DNA from 4 places in the Paenibacillus sp. FSL M8-0228 genome. Region 3 is predicted to be linked to each of the others. Evidence: riboswitches for the same ligand, from Rfam matches in the RefSeq annotation. Region 3 holds a riboswitch; each other region holds the start of a gene.
What was found. Region 3 has a riboswitch for cobalamin ahead of MKY98_RS25705 (ABC transporter substrate-binding protein). Riboswitches for the same ligand answer to the same signal wherever they lie in the genome.

Region 1 (4,403 bases), 4.1 Mb from region 3:
GCCGTCATCACGCCCAGAGGAATTTCTGTGGGGGCTAACAATGTGCGAGCCGCCGTATCTGCCCAAGCCATAAAAACAGCTCCGCCGAGCGCAGATAATGGAACAATCATACGGTAATCAGGACCTGTCACCAGACGAATGATATGCGGTACAACGAGTCCAACAAAGCCAATCACGCCACACACCGAGACAGCGGCTGCTGTCAGCAGCGTGGAAATAATCAGAACAGATAGCTTCGTCGCATCTACATGAACTCCCATGTGCGCCGCCTGACGTTCACCCAAAGCCAAAATATTCAGCACACGTGCCCGGTTCCATAGAAATACCAGCCCTATGACCACATAAGGTAAAAGGATTCCTGTATATGACCAACCGCGCAGACTAAGACTTCCCATCGTCCAGTACAATATTTCATTGACCGTCTCCTTCGACATGGCTGTCAGAAAGGAAACAACCGCTCCCAGAAAGGATTGCATCACCACACCCGACAAAATGAGACTTTGTGTCGGAATTTTCCCACCTTCCCGTGCCAACGTCAGCACCATCCACAGCGTAAGCATTCCGGTCGTAAATGCCACTAGCGGCAGCGTCCATATGCCAACAAATGAAAATTGAAGGCCCCAATAAATCAGTACTGCCGCTCCTACCGAAGCCCCCGAGGATACCCCCAGTGTATACGGATCAGCCAAAGGATTACGCAGCACACCCTGAAATCCGGCTCCCGCCAGCGCCAGCGCTGCTCCTACCAACATTCCCAGTAACACTCGTGGCAATCTGACCTTCAAAATAATCTGCTCTGAGGATGTATTCCAATCCGGTGTAAACGTATCGCCTAACCACGGTAGGTGGTTAACCAGAATGCCCGTGATTTGGCTGACCGGAAGCTTGGCCGAGCCGATGCCAAGACAGAGCAGCAGCGTCAGCAACAGCAGGACAAGACCTGTCCCTCCAAAGCCGATCAGTTTACGGTTCATTTGAAAATTTCAGGATACACGCCCTTGGCCACTTCCTTGAGACCTTCCGTTACGCGTGGACCCGGACGACTGATCAAATTATCATCCACGGCAAACACCCGGTTGTGGCGAACAGCCGATATTTGATCCCATCCACTGCGAGCTTTAATGATATCACCGAGCGTCTGGCCCGTTTTGTCGTCCTTGACACTTTTGCTGTACAAAATCACGTCAGGGTTCGCAGCAATAATATTTTCCTCACTGATTTGGTACCACCCCTTCTGCGTGGCACCTACATTTTCGCCGCCCGCCAACGTAATCAGCTCGTCCATAAACTCGCCTTTACCCACTGTCCAGCCTGGTGAAAACTCGACGTATACCCGCAGCTTCTGCCCTTTACCGATATTTTTAATTCCTTCTTTTACTTCTGCTACATCTGCTCTCATCTTGTCAGTCACCGCTCTTGCTTCTCTCTGATGATCGGTGATTTTCCCATACAATTCGATGTTAGCCATGACATCTTCCACTGTCTTCGGTTCCGTTTTAAAAATCATAATTCCCATGTCGCGCAGCTTGGTCGTAGCCTGTTCACTAAGTGATATCCCTGCAAAAACGACTTCCGGGTTCGCAGCAATGATCGCCTCTTCGTTCGGTTTCATAATACCGCCCACTTTAGGCTTTTTCGTAGCTGCTTCCGGGTAATCAGAGTAGTCGGAGACGCCGACAATTTCCTTATCCAGCCCAATGGCGAACAACGCCTCGGTTTCTGCCGGGGAGACGGAAACGATTTTATCCGGCGCTTTTTTGAATGTAAATTCCTGTCCTGTTGCATCTTTAACTGTGAGCGGGTAAACCGTTTTGCCCGGAGGCTCTTGTGCGTTTACTGCCTGTCCCGGCTGCTGTGAAGAAGCCTGACCCTCTTTATTTTCTGCATTTTTTCCATTAGCGCCACATGCACTCAGCACAACTGCCAAAATCAGAGCCAATAGACCTGTTGTCCACACCTTTATTTTTTTTCCTGCCATGATTTGCACCCCTTCATAAATAAATCGTTAAGAGCGTTACTTGAACATCATCAGATATCTTCTAAATCTAGCCTTCTTTTCCTATCAAAAACCCCCGCATCCTCATATCAGGACACAGGGGTCACGTTAGCGCAGATCGTGCGCAGGCGGCAGCTTCTTTCCGCATGGACAGTCACTGCGAACACGTCATCCTTTCCTCGAAGGATTATGGTGACAGGCGGACGGGCAGGTATCCTGACTTATGGTAAAATACATGTCCTGAAATTCTTTCATATGCTTAGTAACATATAAAGAGGACTAACGGGCATGTTTCCATTTACAGTGGCGGGACCGCGCCGGATTCACACCGACTTCCCTTTTAACAGCGCAGGGAGGGAAACCATAGTTTCATCACGCTGCGCCGACCTCGTCTGCTGGATATTTGATGTAGTGGTAGTCAAGCCGTTCTTTTACTTGATGATTATAGGTTAAAATGAGGCGGCTTACAACCCAAACAGCCTCTTTATCCGCTGGTGTCTAACCTAATGAGGAAGCATTTCCGCTATGTAATTGTGCGGTCCTGCCAGCCTCAATTGAATCCTTAATGCTTCTCCCGGCTTCGGATTCAGACTCCAAAAATCATGGCCCGGTATCAGCATGCAAGCTAGCTGACGAATTACGCCACCATGCGTAACGACCAAAACAGAGGGCGACGTAGCAGTCAAATCCATGGGTTGAACTTCCATAGCAACACGCCATTCATACAGAGAGTCAAGAAATTTGCGCAGACGATTTACAAAATCTGTCCAAGACTCTCCACCAGGTGGGGTGATCCGTTGCGGCTCATCAATCCAAGCCCGATACAACGACACATCCTTGAGCATGTCATACGTTTTTCCATCCCACTCGCCAAAATGAAGCTCTCGCAGACATGGTTCCATCATAGGAGGCATAGTAGATAGGGAACGCCCAGACGTCAACTCTGATTCCGGCACAATGATCTGCAAGGTCTGGCGACATCGCATTAAGTCGCTGCAATAGATTCGAGCAAAGGACTGACCTTGCAATTTTTCCTGCAAAGGCTTTAATTCCTGCTCTGCCCCCGGTAGCAAACCTAAGTCGGAGTGTCCCAGATATCGACGTTCCTTGTTCCATAAGGTTGTGCCGTGACGAACTAACACGAGCTCCATATCCCAATGCAGATCTTCTTTAGCATCATACGGCACCTTATCCTCCTGTGAGTTCGGTCTTTGTGCGTATTCTACTGTCCTTTTTGCTGCTATATCTTGTTTCAAGAAATGTCACTTCCTGCTCGATCATTATTCAGTGTGTCACTCCTCACCCTCACCGCACCCATCCCAAGGCAAAACAACCTGCGGCTCCTAACAAACACAATCCTACAAACATACTGGACACGGCGAACATCAGCTGGATCGTATGCCGTATATCTTTCGACTCTAGCGGTCGTATCCAATCCCCCATGTATGCACGAAAGGAGCGCACGCCATGATACACATTATATCCTCCAAGACGAATCCCCAATGCACCAGCAACAGCCGATTCCGGGAAGCCACTGTTCGGACTTGGGTGCAGACGAGCGTCTCGCTTGACTGTGCGCCAGCTTCTTGCAGCATCTCGTTTGTACATCCACGCCGCTATCACAAGCATTGCCGCTGTCAGGCGTGCTGGAATGTAGTTAGCCACATCATCTAGACGTGCTGAAGCCCAGCCTAAATGCAGATACTTTTCATTTTTGTAGCCAACCATGGAATCGAGCGTATTCACAGCACGATAAGCCAGCGCCAAGGGTGCTCCCCCGATCAAGGCATAAAAAAGCGGGGAAATAATCGCGTCCACGATATTTTCAGCGACCGTTTCAACCGTACCGCGTACAATCTCAGGCTCATCAAGTTGCTGCGTATCCCGCCCGACTATCATGCCCAGCTCCCGCCGTGCCGCAGCCAGGTCATCCGCCTGCAACGCTCGGTAGACTGCCATTCCTGCATCCTTTAGTCCTTTGGAAGCAATCGTGGTCGCAATCAGCACTATTTCTGCGCCGACAGATAACCACGGATGAATCCAGGCAAGCAATTGCAACAGCGCCCAGGCGAGCGCAAAGGAGCCTCCCGCCACAATGAGTGGAAGCAGTATACCCGCACGTTTCAGCCCCCGGTCACTTCGGACCTGGCGGCGAATCAATTTTTCCAATGCCGAAATGGCATGTCCCATACCGATGACTGGATGCGGCAACCACCTCGGATCACCGATCATCCTGTCCAAAAGGTAGGCTGCCAGGATAATCAAGCTAACTGTCACGCCGCTGTTCCTCCTCCAGCACTTCACCCAATACAGATAGCAGCCTGTCGTTGGCTTCTGCATCCTTGACCGCAATCCGAAAATGGCTCGTCGTCAGTCCCGGATACATAGCACAGCTACGTATAAGAAC
Region 2 (4,403 bases), 230 kb from region 3:
AATGGTCACAGGGCCTGTAAGCATTCCCTTAACAGGCTTGGAAGTTAACGATTGAGCGAATGCCGTTTCTTCCACAGTCATGGGCTGATCGAAGGAGACGTCTCCGTATATAATCGGCGGTTTGACACAGCGGGAGCCGTAGGACTGCACCCATCCGTTTTGTGTAAAAGCAAAGCCATTCAGCTTTTCGCCAAAAAATTCAACCATATCGGTCCGCTCAAATTCCCCGTGTACAAGCACGTCAATGCCAATGTCCTCCTGAATATCAATCCATTCCTTGATTTGCTGTTGGATGAACGTCCGGTATTGCTCGGCAGACCATTCTCCTTTGCGATAGTGCAGGCGGGCCTTGCGGATCTCGGCGGTTTGCGGGAAGCTACCAATGGTCGTCGTAGGCAGTGGAGGCAACTTCAGCTTATTTTGCTGAATCTCACGACGCTCGGCGAAAGGAACGCTGCGTGTTAGAGGCTCCTTTGCCAGCAAGTCAGCCAGATCGTCAGCTGTTTGTACGCGTGCCGCTGAGCTGTTGAAACGGGCTACCGCATCTGCACTTTGTCCAAGCTTGGTGAGTGCGGATGGATCGTGTTTGCCAAGTGCAGCCGTCAGGACGGCGATTTCCTCAAGCTTTTCATCGGCAAAAGCCAGCGCTTGCACCAGTTCTCGATCCAGCTTGTGCTCTGCTTCCAGACTGACTGGCACATGCAGCAGACTGCATGATGGCTGTACGATAAGCTGCTCGGCAGTGGTCTGTTCTGCTAACTGACCCAGCAGGGTAGCCACAGCGTTAAGGTCGCTGCGCCATATATTGCGCCCGTCAATGACCCCAGCGCCCAGCGTTTTTCCTTTAGGGAAACCATACTGCAATATATGCTGGAGATTTTCGCCATCATCATACACAAAATCAAGACCCAGTCCCTGTACCGGAAGTGCGGACAGACGCTCATAATGGTCCAGGCTGCCAAAGTAAGTTTGCAGCATTATATTTAAAGAGGGCGCAGCTTGGGCCAAAGCTTCATAGACTTCCTGAATAATGTCCAGATCCTCTACTGGGAATGAGGTGGTCAGGACAGGTTCATCGATTTGGACCCACTGAACACCTTCTGCTGCTAGTTCAGACAGGACACGGGTGTATAAAGGCAGGAAGGTTCTTATAATAGAAGCAAGCTCCTTGCGATCATAGCCTTTGGAAAGGGTAACGAATGAATAGGGGCCGATGAGGACCGGTTTCCCATCAATGCCTAGCTCTTGTTTTGCTTCACGATAAGCCCGTAAAGGTTTATTTTCAGTGAACACCGGGACTGCGTTTGCCAATTCAGGAACGATGTAGTGATAATTGGTGTTCATCCATTTGGTCATTTCACTGGCGGTTGCTCCCTTCTGTCCACGAGCGATCCCGAAATACACGGACAGAGGAATCGGACCTGCGGGACGATGGTTGAACCGTTCGGGTACGAGACCAAACATCACAGATGTATCCAGCATGTGATCATAATAGGAGAAGTCTCCGACAGGAATGCGATCAATCCCCTTGTCACGCTGCTTGCTCAGATGCTCCAACCGTAATCTTTTCATTTCCGTTTGCAGTTCGCTTTCGCTAATACTGCCGTTCCAGAAGCGTTCCAGTGCTTTCTTCCATTCCCGGTTTTCGCCGATACGCGGATATCCTAGATTACTGCTAATTAAGCCGGACAATTCAGGCCATTCAATGACGGACATGTACTTTTCCTCCTAGTGGGTGGCTGTTTTATTTTTACGTACCAAAAAAGGCATTCTTCCCCCCAGAGTTAAAAATAAGTAGGGGAAAGAATGCCTCCGTGATTAAAAAATCAAAAATACGGCGACTGCTCTTAACACCTCCCTATCTTCCGTAGGTACTTGCGATGTTGTTAAAATAGGCAGGTCTCCTGACTTACGGATCATGACTCTCAGCATCCCTTCCCGGTCTGTGGACCAGTGGTTGTATGAACAGCTGAAAGTTCCCCGTTTACAGTGGCGGGACCGTGCCGGATTTGCACCGGCTTCCCTTTTAAGCCTGATCTGAATAGAACAGACACCTATCTCCAAGCTATGCGGTTAAGGTATGACGAATAATTATGCACTCGTATACTTGTTCACCATCATAAGTGAAACTTGCAGGATGCGCAATAGAAACTGCAATGGAATCTGTTAGGGATATGCAAAAAAAGACAAGCCTCATCCATGATGGAGACTTGTCCTAGATTAGATATAGCATTTGCCGAGTAACCTTCGCCTTAAGTCAATGAAACGGTGTAACCTGCCTGAATGCTGGCTTTTACATCTACCAGACGCTGGTTGCGACTGCCCCGGAAGGGAAGGGTCAGGTCCTTTTGCTGTTCTACAAAGCGACCATCCACAATCACATCGCACAAAAGTGCTAGCTTTTGTCGCTCCTGATCTGTGAGTAGATCTTCATAGACAAAGCCAGTGTAAGCCCACACAGTTCGGTCGGGACAGGCCGCACGGAAGTCACGCACAAATTGCGAGCATTCTGCTGCTGAGAAAAACGGGTCTCCCCCGCAGAGAGTCAGTCCGTCCAACAACGGATTTTCCATGATGTCACGAATGACCTCCTGTTGTCGTTGGGGGGTGAATGGCTCACCTGCACGGAAGCTCCACGACGCTGGATTAAAGCATCCGGGACAGGCATGACGGCAACCGCTAATGAACACGACGGTACGCAGGCCGTATCCTTCATTCAGAGATTCCGGAATGTAGCCACATAAATTCACTTATGTTTCACCCGGTCTCGAACTTCTGCCTGTTTTGCAGCATTAAATCGAACGGTATAATCTCCTGTCAGATATCCGGTTACCCGACGTAAGCGCTGAAAGTGTGTGTGCTCCTCATCTGTGCCACATTGGGGGCAGCTTGTCCCGATAATCCCTTCATAACCGCATTCCGTACAACGATCCACCGGATGGTTGATGGAAAAGTAGCCGATATTCTGATGCAGCGCGTATTGAACAATTTTAAGAAACGCATCCGGGTTATTCCGCGCATTACCGTCCAGCTCAATGTATGATATCGCACCAGCGTTGCATAGGTTATGGAACGGAGCTTCCAAGCTGATTTTACGAGCAGCCGGGAGCGTGTAATACACGGGAATATGAAAAGAATTCGTGTAATATTCTCGATCATTTACCTCAGGAATAATCCCGAAATCACGTTGATCCAGCAAGGTGAACTTGCCCGACAGACCTTCGGCAGGCGTAGCGAACAATGTAATATTCAAATTGTGATATTCACTCATTCGATCGCAATACACGCGCATAGAAGTAATGATTCGCTGTGCCTCTCGGTATACGAAATCATCCTCCCCGTGGTGTTTCCCGTATAGTGCCTTCATGCACTCAGCCAGTCCGATGAATCCGATCGAAAGCGTACCGTGTTTTAGTATGCTTCCCACCTTATCATCTGGCTCTAGTTGTTCTCCACCTTCCCATACCCCTTCGCGCATCATAAAGTCCGAGGCTTTGGCCGGCTGGCTGGTCTGGATTTGATAGCGATGGATTAAGCCATCCACCGCAATGCGCATAACTTCTTCTAGTCTCGCATCAAAGCGATCACGGTCAGGTGTCAGGCGTTTGCCTGTGCAAATACCATACTCAATGCCAAGCCGCACCAGATTAATGGTATTGAAAGAGAGATTTCCCTTGCCACTCTGCCGATTTCTACCGAAACGGTCAGAAATGGTGCGGGTACGGCAACCCATTGTCGCTATAATGGTATCCGGGTCATCAGCACGGTAAAAAGGCAGGTTGAAGGTGGCATCCACATTCACAAAATTGGGATACATCCGTCTGCTAGAGCATTCTACCGCCCGTAAGAACAAATCATAATTGACGTCGCCTTCTGCCTGATTGATTCCCTCTTTGCATTGGAAAATATGCTGTGGAAAAATAGGAGTTTCCCCGCTACCCAAGCCGCGAATCGTGGCCTCCAGCAGCGATTGAGTAACAAGCCGTCCCTCAGCAGACGTGCACATTCCGTAATTCAGTGAAGTGAATGGAATCTGTCCACCCGCGCGACTGCTCATGGTGTTCAGGTTATGAATGAGCGATTCAGCAGCCTGTCGGGTTTCCGTCTCCGTCTCTTCGCGAGCGAATGCGTATGAACGAGGGCAGGCTTCTTGCAAATGGGGATTGGCCATATGTAGTTCATCGTCAGTCAGACTAGATTCTATCTCTTCCTCGAACAGCCGAAGTCCCTTGCGCAGATGCTTGCGGAAGGACCGGGCAACGTATGGGGCAAGGTCCCAATCTATTTTATTGGCGGAGACACCTCCGAATTGGCTATTTTGCTGAGACTGGAATATGATGGCAACTAGTGCCATGGCGGACATAATCGTTTGCGGTGTGCGTACAGAGCCATTGCCTGTATTG
Region 3 (4,403 bases):
AACGAATCATAGGATACGCAGCTCGTTATTCCGCAATATCGGATTGCGTCGTAATGTAGTAATACTCGATCGGATGGGGTGTAAAACCCTCCACCCCTTTTTTCACGCCAAACACATTATCAGGATGCACAATGAACGACTGTGGCAAATCCGTATTGATGATATCCAGCGCTTGTAGTGTCATGGCATTACGCTGCGCTGTATCCTTCGCCAGCTTCAGGCTGTTCAGAATACTCTCTAGCGGTTTGGAACTATAACGGCTTACATTGGCTTCGCTTTTCGAAGAATAAAACATGTCCATAAAATATTGCGGCTCTCCTGTATGAGCAGTAAGCATACTGTACATAGCAAAATCCCAATCGTTTTTGGTCAACGCCTCGTCGATATTTTCCACCTTGCGAATCTTGACCTGGATTCCCTCTTTCAGCAATTGGCTTTGGATGACCTCAGCCATAACAGAGAGCTCCGGACGCTGAGGGAAAGTCAGCAGCGTAACCTCGAACGGCTTGCCTTGCTTAGTCCATGTCCCTTGGGCGTCCTTCTGCCAGCCATCCTTCGTCAACAGTTGCTCTGCCGTTCCGTCCAGCGCTTTACGCTCAACTTTACCGAAGGGAAGAATGCTCGGGAACGGGCTGCTTGCCTCCGTACCGAAGTCCCTCATGACGGCGCTCACAATCGATGCGCGTGGAATCAGGCTGTCCACCACCTTACGGTTCGCCACATCCTTGAATACTGGCGATTCCATATTGTACACGATCATATGGGTGCGCAAGGACGGAGCTGACAGCACTTGCAGCTTGCCGTTCTTTTTCAGTACCTCTGCGTTATCAACCGGAATATCCGTCGCTACGTCCACCTCGCCGGATTGCAGCGCCATCAGGCGCGAATTCCCGTCCGTAATGAACTTCATCGTCGCTTCAGCCAGTCGTGCCTTCTCGCCCCAATATCCGTCATAACGCTCCACGACCAACGATTGGTCCTTGTTGAACGCTTTGATTTTAAAGGCGCCTGTCATCGCTGGGTAACTCTGTTCATCTTTCATCGATGCCACATCCAGTACAATCGTCGATGGATCAGCTAGATTAGACACCAACGCCGCATTCGGCTGGTTTGTCGTGATCTTCAAGGCCAGCGGGCCGCTTACATCAATGGACTTCACATTCAGTAAATCCTTCGCCAGATGGCTTTTCTCAATAGAGCGTAACAAAGACGCTTTTACACTTGCTGCACCCATACTTTTTCCATTATGAAAAGTGACTTTATCCTGCAAGCTGAACGTCCAAACTGTAGGGCTATCCTGCTTCCACTCCTTTGCCAGCCAAGCCACAGGCTCCAGCTTTTCATTCAAACGTACCAGTGTCTCACCTGCACCGGATCGCATCACATCCCAGCTATTATCTCCATGCGGGTCAACGCCTGACGGTTTCCATGTATACGCCATTACCAGCTTTTTATCTGTCGCTGTTTGTTGTGCTGACGCGTTTTCACCCTTGCCGGAGCTATCCGACGTCCTATTGCTGGCACATCCCGAAAGAGCCATAACTGCCAGCAGCAGCATCACCCCTGTACATATCAACCATGAACGCCTACTACGACTGCTTATCATTCGATGAATCCCCCTCTATCTTGTAAAATCGCATAAACCTAACGCAAAACGCGAAAAAAGCATTCCAGACCACTTAATTAGCAGTCAGAAATGCCTTCAATATAAAATGTCAGAACTCACCTCGAAGCCAACTCCAAAAACATAGAAGGGATCAGATCGGTTTCAGACATTCCGTATGCAGCACGCCTAACCACCTCCCCAGCATCCCGTGGGTCTGACAGTGATGTCAAAACAGGCAGGTCTCCTGACTCCAGGCGTATCTTTCAGGCCTTCCCGGTTCTTCACAATTCCAGTGGCTGTTCTGAAAGCTCCAGCAGTATCCTGCTGATGCCTGTATACAGTGGCGGGCCCGTGTCGGAATCAACCGAACTTCCCTTTTAAGTGAACATGCTCAACAACTATGTACATCGTCTCTACGAAACCCCATACATAGAGTTGTCCGGCTCACACCTGTTTTCTTCCTTTATTTCTTTTCATTACGATCTTATTTTGTTGTCACAGGCTTGTCAATAAAGGCTGCACAATAATTTAAATTTGAACGATAAGGTAGAAACAAGACATAACCTCCAATTGCGTGCACGCAATTGAAGTGTTAAAATTAGGTATAGAGTAAACCACCGTGTCCGTATACTAAAAAGAGTCTTCGCCGCGCCAACGGCAAAGACTCTTAGGACTTGAAAGGCTGTGGATCACCACCACGGCGCGCTGCATAACTAAATGTCAATGCAAACGAAACCCACCGTTAGGGGCCAACCTAATTACGCGGTGGGTTTTCGCTTGTTCCGAAATTTTCGACGTAGCCAGCGATAAAGTTTACGAATACTAAACGCCAGGCTTAGTAACGTAACCATCCAACGCAACACATCGTAGCACGACACAAGGTTGACCATCGGCTTCACCCCCTTTCGGGAAGCTGCACCGTGGTCCGAAAACATCCACCACTATTCAAAATCCATAAGGTAAATTATACCATAATATCGCCCGCTGCTCTAGCAAATTCTTCTAGTAAGTAAACTGGAAAACGCACCAAATTAGAGCTACCCATTTCATTCCGCAGTTTATCTATATATCCCCAGACAGCAAGGGGATATACTATCTGGATAACCCCATGCCAAACAGCCGGAAAAGAGGCATACGTCCTCTCTCCGGCTATCTTTATTTATTTCTAATCATCAAACCTTCTGTGGAACCTCCTGAACCGTCACGCTTTTGACCGATTCCCCTTGTTTTCTCGTCAAAACGATGTTCAAGACAATCGCTGTAATCGAGCCCGAAACAATACCATTTTGCAACAACATTTTGGCAAAGCTCGGCAGCTGGTCGAACATTTGTGGCAGAACGGCAGAACCTAGGCCCACAGCAATACTGCATGCTGCGATCAGCAGATTGCTTTCCTTTCGCAGATCCACTTCTGACAAAATAGACATGCCTGATGCAGCGACCGAGCCAAACATGACGATCATCGCCCCGCCCAGCACAGCGTTAGGAATCACTGTCGTTAAAGCAGCCAGCTTAGGCAGCAAACCGAGAACAACCATGATACCGCCCGCAGCAAAAATAACGTTCCGCGATTTGACGCGTGTGAGCGAGATCAGACCCACATTTTGCGAGAAGGCTGTATAAGGAAACGCGTTAAAAATACCCCCAAGCATAATCGCAAGTCCTTCCGAACGGAGTCCATTGACGATCTGCTTTTGCTCTACCTTTTGATCAATCGCCTTGCCTACTGCCAGATAAACACCCGTAGACTCGACCATGCTGACAATATTGACGATAATCATCGTACAAACTGCCATAATGCTAAACTCTGGCTTACCAAAATAAAATGGCTGCGCAACACTCACCCATGACGCATCTGCCACGGGAGCAAAATGCACCATTCCCATCGCATAAGCAACCACCGTGCCTGCAAACAGACCGATGAGCACGGAAATCGAGCGCATAAAGCCCTTTGCCAACCGATTCACAAGCAGAATAACCAATAATGTAACCAGCGCCAGCAGCAAATTACGCGGCTGTCCAAAATCCGCGCTGCCCTGGCCACCTGCTACATTGTTCATCGCCACCGGAATAAGGGATAGACCGATAATTGTAACGACCGAACCCGTAACGACCGTCGGGAAAAAGCGTAGCAGCTTGCCATACAGCGGTGCCGCAAGCACCACGAATATACCAGACAAAATAATGGCACCGTACGCTGTCGCCAAATTTGAGGTCGAAGCAATCGCGATGATAGGCCCTACTGCCGTAAACGTACAGCCTAAAATGACAGGCAGTCTACTACCGAAAAAGCGTGTGCCCATAATTTGTAATAACGTAGCAATCCCGCAAGTGAACAGATCGGCAGCCACCAAATAAGCCATCTGGGCTGGAGTCAGGTGCAATGCTCCCCCTACAATTAGAGGTACAGCAATGGCTCCAGCGTACATCGCCATGACATGCTGGAAGCCCAGTGCGAATAACTTTTGTTTACTTAACATCCCACATTCTCCTTAACAGGAGCAATTACTACGCCAGCTTCCTCTATAAAATCGACCTCGCCTGGTGCCATGGAAGCGATACGCGCAAGAGAACGTACGGCGATGCCTCTTTGCTCCAACAGTCCACGGCCTTCCTGGAAGCTCTTCTCAATCACACAGCCAACCCCGGCCAGCTCCGCTCCTGCTTCCTTTACAATATCCGTAAGTCCGACCAATGCTGCACCAGTTGCCAAAAAATCATCTACGATCAGCACATGGTCGCTGGCATCAAGGTATTTTTGGGAGATACTCACCTGATAGGTTTCCTGCCGAGTGAA
Region 4 (4,403 bases), 260 kb from region 3:
ATTTTGAAAAAGTCACTGTTCGCATCTGGATCGCTACTTCCGCGTCCTAATACAAGTACCGCCGTTTCCTCGTCAGATACTTCGACAGATGCCTCTACAGCGCTATTCATCCCCGCTGGAACTGCAACCGGCCGGGCCTCTTTCAAGCGACTTTGCAGAATGCTGACGATTTTCTCGTGAACACCAATCGGACGTCCGTATACAAATTCCACCTGCGGATATTTCGCCTTTGCCCGGTCAATAGCCATCGGAATATCAATTTTGGCATGTACCGCTGCGAACAAGATAATCGGAATAAGAACGACACGCGTCGCCCCTTTCTCCACACAAGTTTGCATCCCATCAGCAATGCTGGGACGTGCCAGCTCCAAGAAACAGGTTTCCACGCACATATCCGGTACCCGATCTGCCACTGCCTGTGTAAATTCCAGCAGTTCCTGGTTCCCCTCCGGGTCCCGACTTCCATGTCCAACCAACAATATTGCATCCACTGCTGTTGTTTCCTCCTCTTGAATAGGGATAGCCTGCATGACGCCCTATTTTATATATATGCTTGTATCCCGTTCATCAGGCCTTCAGTCCATTAATCACCACAAACCGCATTCACTTCTACCGTTACTGGTGCATCTTCATGCCGGAACCCCGCAACGACACCTACACGCTTAAAAAATTTATGAAAGCGCTCATTCGGATGCCCTTTTTCCTTATATTCAGCGATGACATGCTTCACGATGTCCGTAATCTGATCACCCGGAATTCCTTCCGCTACAGGCTGAGCGGCATGAGCATTGCGGCCGAATTTTTTGCCACCGAGGAAGAGATCGTACCCACCCTTGCGATAGACGATTCCGATATCCTCCAGTACGGCTCCATAGCAGGCCATACCGCATCCGTTCAAAGCAATGCTCGTTTCCTTGGGTGCCTGTAATCCGCCAAGTACAACCTGTAAATGCTCAGCCACAGGCACAGCGTCATCCTTCTCCATATTGCAGAAGTCGCACGCCTTTACCTTAAACACATCGCCAATCGGCATGACAATGAATCGTTCATCCCGCAGCCGCCCGACCAGTTCCTCGGGGTCTGCACACGGCACGCGCAGCACGATCTGATGATCCGGCGTGTATTCCAGCTCGCCATCATCACCCGCTACCTCGGCGAGCAGCGCCATCTGACGAGCGGTGAACTTCTTGTTTCCCACACCCGGGGAAACGCCCACCTCAAATAGCGCAGGCTTGCCAAAGCCGCCTGTCGCCATCCCGGCCGCGGCCCCTGCTCCGGCCACCGCCGACGTTCCGGCGGTGCTCTTGGCGGTAGGCGCTTGCCCGCTCCAGCGAGCGTTGGCTTCGCCAGGCAGCTTGCCGCCGACAGCGAGGCGGCTTAGCGCCTCTGCCGCCAGCGATGCCGGGGCCGTGCCGGTTTGCACAGCAGTTGTTGCCTGCACAGCAGCCATCGCTTGCGGGCGTGCCTGCGTCGCAACCGCAGCGCCGCTCGCGGAGGGTCCAGCGGGCGTAGTCGGGGCTGCTCCTGCCTGCGGTGTACCCTCTTGCGCTCCCAGCGACCACGGCTCCGCTTCCGTGCGGAGACGCTGATGCGGCTTGAGCGCCTGCTCGGTCGCATCCAGCGTGTATTTGCGCTGATATCCGCGCGGAGTCACGATCAAGCCGTCATACACCGTCGTCGAGGAATTGCCGATGATTACAGTCGTCAGCATCCCGATGTCGTGGTTCAGCATATCTTCCAGCGTCGTTACAATAACTTGCTGACGTTCACGATAAGCACTCTTCACCAGCCCAACCGGAGTTTGCGGATCGCGGTAACGCAGCAAAATGGACTGCGTCTCCACAATCTGGCGGGTACGCCGGCCACTGCGCGGATTATATAATGCAATCACAAAATCGGCCGAAGCCGCTGCTTCTACGCGCTTCACAATCGTTTCCCATGGGGTCAGATGATCACTCAGACTAATTGTGCACGCATCATGCATCACTGGCGCCCCCAACAGTGAAGCACAGGACTGAATAGCCGAGATCCCCGGCACGACTTCTACTTCAACTCCGTCCTCGCGTCGCCAGCCTTTTTGCATCAGCACTTCGTACACCAGCCCTGCCATACCATAGACTCCCGCATCTCCACTGGAAATGACAGCTACCTTCTTGCCCATCTCTGCTTGGCGAACCGCCTCCTGCGCACGGCTCACTTCCTCTGTCATCCCTGTGCGTACAATCTCCTGTCCGTTCAACAGCGGACGGATCAAATCAACGTAGGTATTGTAGCCGATAATGACCTCACTTTCGGCCAGCGCATCCAGCGCCCGTTTTGTGATATGTTCCATATCTCCTGGTCCAAATCCAATCACCAACAATTTTCCTAATGGGCTCATCGAGCTCCTCCTATTCATCCTTTTCAGGGCAGCTATGCTATCTATTCCAATGATTTTTGGACATCCTGTAACTCAAAAAAGCCCCATCCTACCCGGATGGGGCTTCTATGTACGTATCTCTCATCAGACGAACAAACAGCGTAAGAAGACACGATTTGTCTTCCTCCAGCCTGCCGTTGTTTTCCATCTGTCTGTTTACGCTTCAAACGCTGCTGCACGTTCATATCCACGCAAACCTCTAGCCAACATGGAAAAAGCAACGTGTGCCTGATTTCCTGATTTCGTACACCCATCCTCTCCGCGAAGGTTAACGGTGCATACAGATCAAGGTAGGTCTCCTGGCTTGGCATCAACGGATTCTTTCGTCTTCCCCATTTTTCACGAGTGACCAATTAAAAAAATCCTCTTCCTTACAGTGGCGGGACCGCTCGGGATTTGCACCCGATTCCCTGTTACCCTTTGCTCAACCGCAAAGGCACCTTGTCTGTCCGCTATTTGATTATGGGTCTTATCATAACCTTGCCTCAATCAGTTGTGCAAGCACGAAAAAAGCTTTATTTCAAGTTCTGTGCTTTATTTTTTAACATACGTAGCAATTCGTCCGGGTCTGCGGAGATGCTCAGTAGCGCTGGATGCTCACTCCCGGTAAACCCCTCTTGCACACTATGACGCACCATTTCTACTAACGGGTCAAAATATCCATTCACATTCAGCAGCCCAATGGGCTTGCGATGAATGCCGATTTGCGCCCAGCATAGTACCTCGAACAGCTCTTCAAAGGTTCCCAAACCACCCGGAAGGGCAATAAAAGCATCGGCCATCTCGCTCATTGCCGCTTTACGCTCATGCATGCTTGCTACCTCAATAAATTCGGTAACTCCCCGATGAATGATCTCTGCATCAAATAACAGGGTGGGCATAATGCCCGTGACCTGACCGTCACCCGCCAGCATTCCATCTGCCACCTCTCCCATTAGCCCCCTGCTAGAGCCGCCATAGATCAGACGGATATGATGGCGAGCCATGGCTTCTCCCAGTTTGCCTGCTGCCTCAACATATACCGATGAATGTCCAGGTCTGGACCCGGCAAATACGCAAATAGAATTCATTAACGTCTCAGCTCCTGTCCTAAGTAGCATCGAAACTTATTCATTATATTAGATAAACATTTTCGCTATAACAAAAATCTTTGTCGATGCATGTCCAACAAAAAAAGATAAAGACCTCGTAGGCCCTTATCTTTATTTTACTCTGTATCCCGAAATATAAGTTCATTTTTTAGCATACTGCATTTATAATTTTGATCTCATTTCAATGACCATTCACGATCTTCAGACCACAGCCATGCACCGAATCGTTATGTTCAAAATATTTGCCCAGCTCCACCATCATCGCGCCCATGCGCTCTTCGGTTGGAAACACGACTCGATCAATCCCTTCTTCCACAATGGACTGTGCAGTCACCTTCCCTACGGATACAGCAATCACATCCTCACGAAAAGCTTCCAGTAAATCCTCAATTCGATTTTGCTCTCTGGCATATTGGGCCAAAAATCGAATTTGCGGACCACTCGTGAATGTAACGGCATCAACATTACGATGGATAACATCCTCCAGTAACGCCTGCAATTTTGCTTCCTCGGGTGGGATATGCTTATAAGGAAGTACCTGGCGGGTCACTGCCCCCTGCTCGTCCAGCCATTTTACCAACCGTGGGGCTGGATCGCCATGCAGCTGCAACAGCACTTCCTTCCCCTTCAGATCGTATGGGGCGAAAGCTCCTGTCAATCCGATCAAACTTCCGTCCTCGTCTCGTACTGCTGGCGTAAAGCCACGCTTTTTGAGTCCATTGACCGTCTTGTAGCCCCGCGCTGCAATGTTGGAAGATTGCAGCAACTCTATAATCTGCTCAGCCACACCCATATCCTCTGCCATATCGAACAGGGCATCCAGCCCCATGCCTGTCGTGAAGATGTACCAGTCCGGAGGGTTCTTTACCCACGATACAACAGCGTTGCGCAGC

Region 1: another riboswitch for cobalamin. It lies ahead of MKY98_RS07030 (ABC transporter substrate-binding protein); the one in region 3 lies ahead of MKY98_RS25705 (ABC transporter substrate-binding protein).
Region 2: another riboswitch for cobalamin. It lies ahead of metE (5-methyltetrahydropteroyltriglutamate--homocysteine S-methyltransferase); the one in region 3 lies ahead of MKY98_RS25705 (ABC transporter substrate-binding protein).
Region 4: another riboswitch for cobalamin. It lies ahead of cobJ (precorrin-3B C(17)-methyltransferase); the one in region 3 lies ahead of MKY98_RS25705 (ABC transporter substrate-binding protein).

What each region holds. Positions count from the first base shown of each region.
Region 1 covers NZ_JBBOXA010000001.1:1,535,266-1,539,668, reverse strand. The annotation lists gene MKY98_RS07035 (FecCD family ABC transporter permease) at 1-974, opposite strand, end outside; gene MKY98_RS07030 (ABC transporter substrate-binding protein) at 971-1,978, opposite strand; cobalamin riboswitch at 2,186-2,377, opposite strand; gene MKY98_RS07025 (histidine phosphatase family protein) at 2,500-3,252, opposite strand; gene cbiB (adenosylcobinamide-phosphate synthase CbiB) at 3,302-4,273, opposite strand; gene cobD (threonine-phosphate decarboxylase CobD) at 4,263-4,403, opposite strand, start outside.
Region 2 covers NZ_JBBOXA010000001.1:5,452,631-5,457,033, reverse strand. The annotation lists gene metE (5-methyltetrahydropteroyltriglutamate--homocysteine S-methyltransferase) at 1-1,716, opposite strand, end outside; cobalamin riboswitch at 1,878-2,073, opposite strand; gene nrdG (anaerobic ribonucleoside-triphosphate reductase activating protein) at 2,253-2,750, opposite strand; gene MKY98_RS24665 (anaerobic ribonucleoside triphosphate reductase) at 2,747-4,403, opposite strand, start outside.
Region 3 covers NZ_JBBOXA010000001.1:5,682,247-5,686,649, forward strand. The annotation lists gene nikB (nickel ABC transporter permease) at 1-10, opposite strand, end outside; gene MKY98_RS25705 (ABC transporter substrate-binding protein) at 26-1,606, opposite strand; cobalamin riboswitch at 1,824-2,021, opposite strand; gene MKY98_RS25710 (nucleobase:cation symporter-2 family protein) at 2,779-4,086, opposite strand; gene MKY98_RS25715 (xanthine phosphoribosyltransferase) at 4,080-4,403, opposite strand, start outside.
Region 4 covers NZ_JBBOXA010000001.1:5,424,158-5,428,560, forward strand. The annotation lists gene MKY98_RS24530 (sirohydrochlorin chelatase) at 1-491, opposite strand, end outside; gene cobJ (precorrin-3B C(17)-methyltransferase) at 584-2,380, opposite strand; cobalamin riboswitch at 2,692-2,877, opposite strand; gene MKY98_RS24540 (LOG family protein) at 2,935-3,489, opposite strand; gene MKY98_RS24545 (uroporphyrinogen-III synthase) at 3,692-4,403, opposite strand, start outside.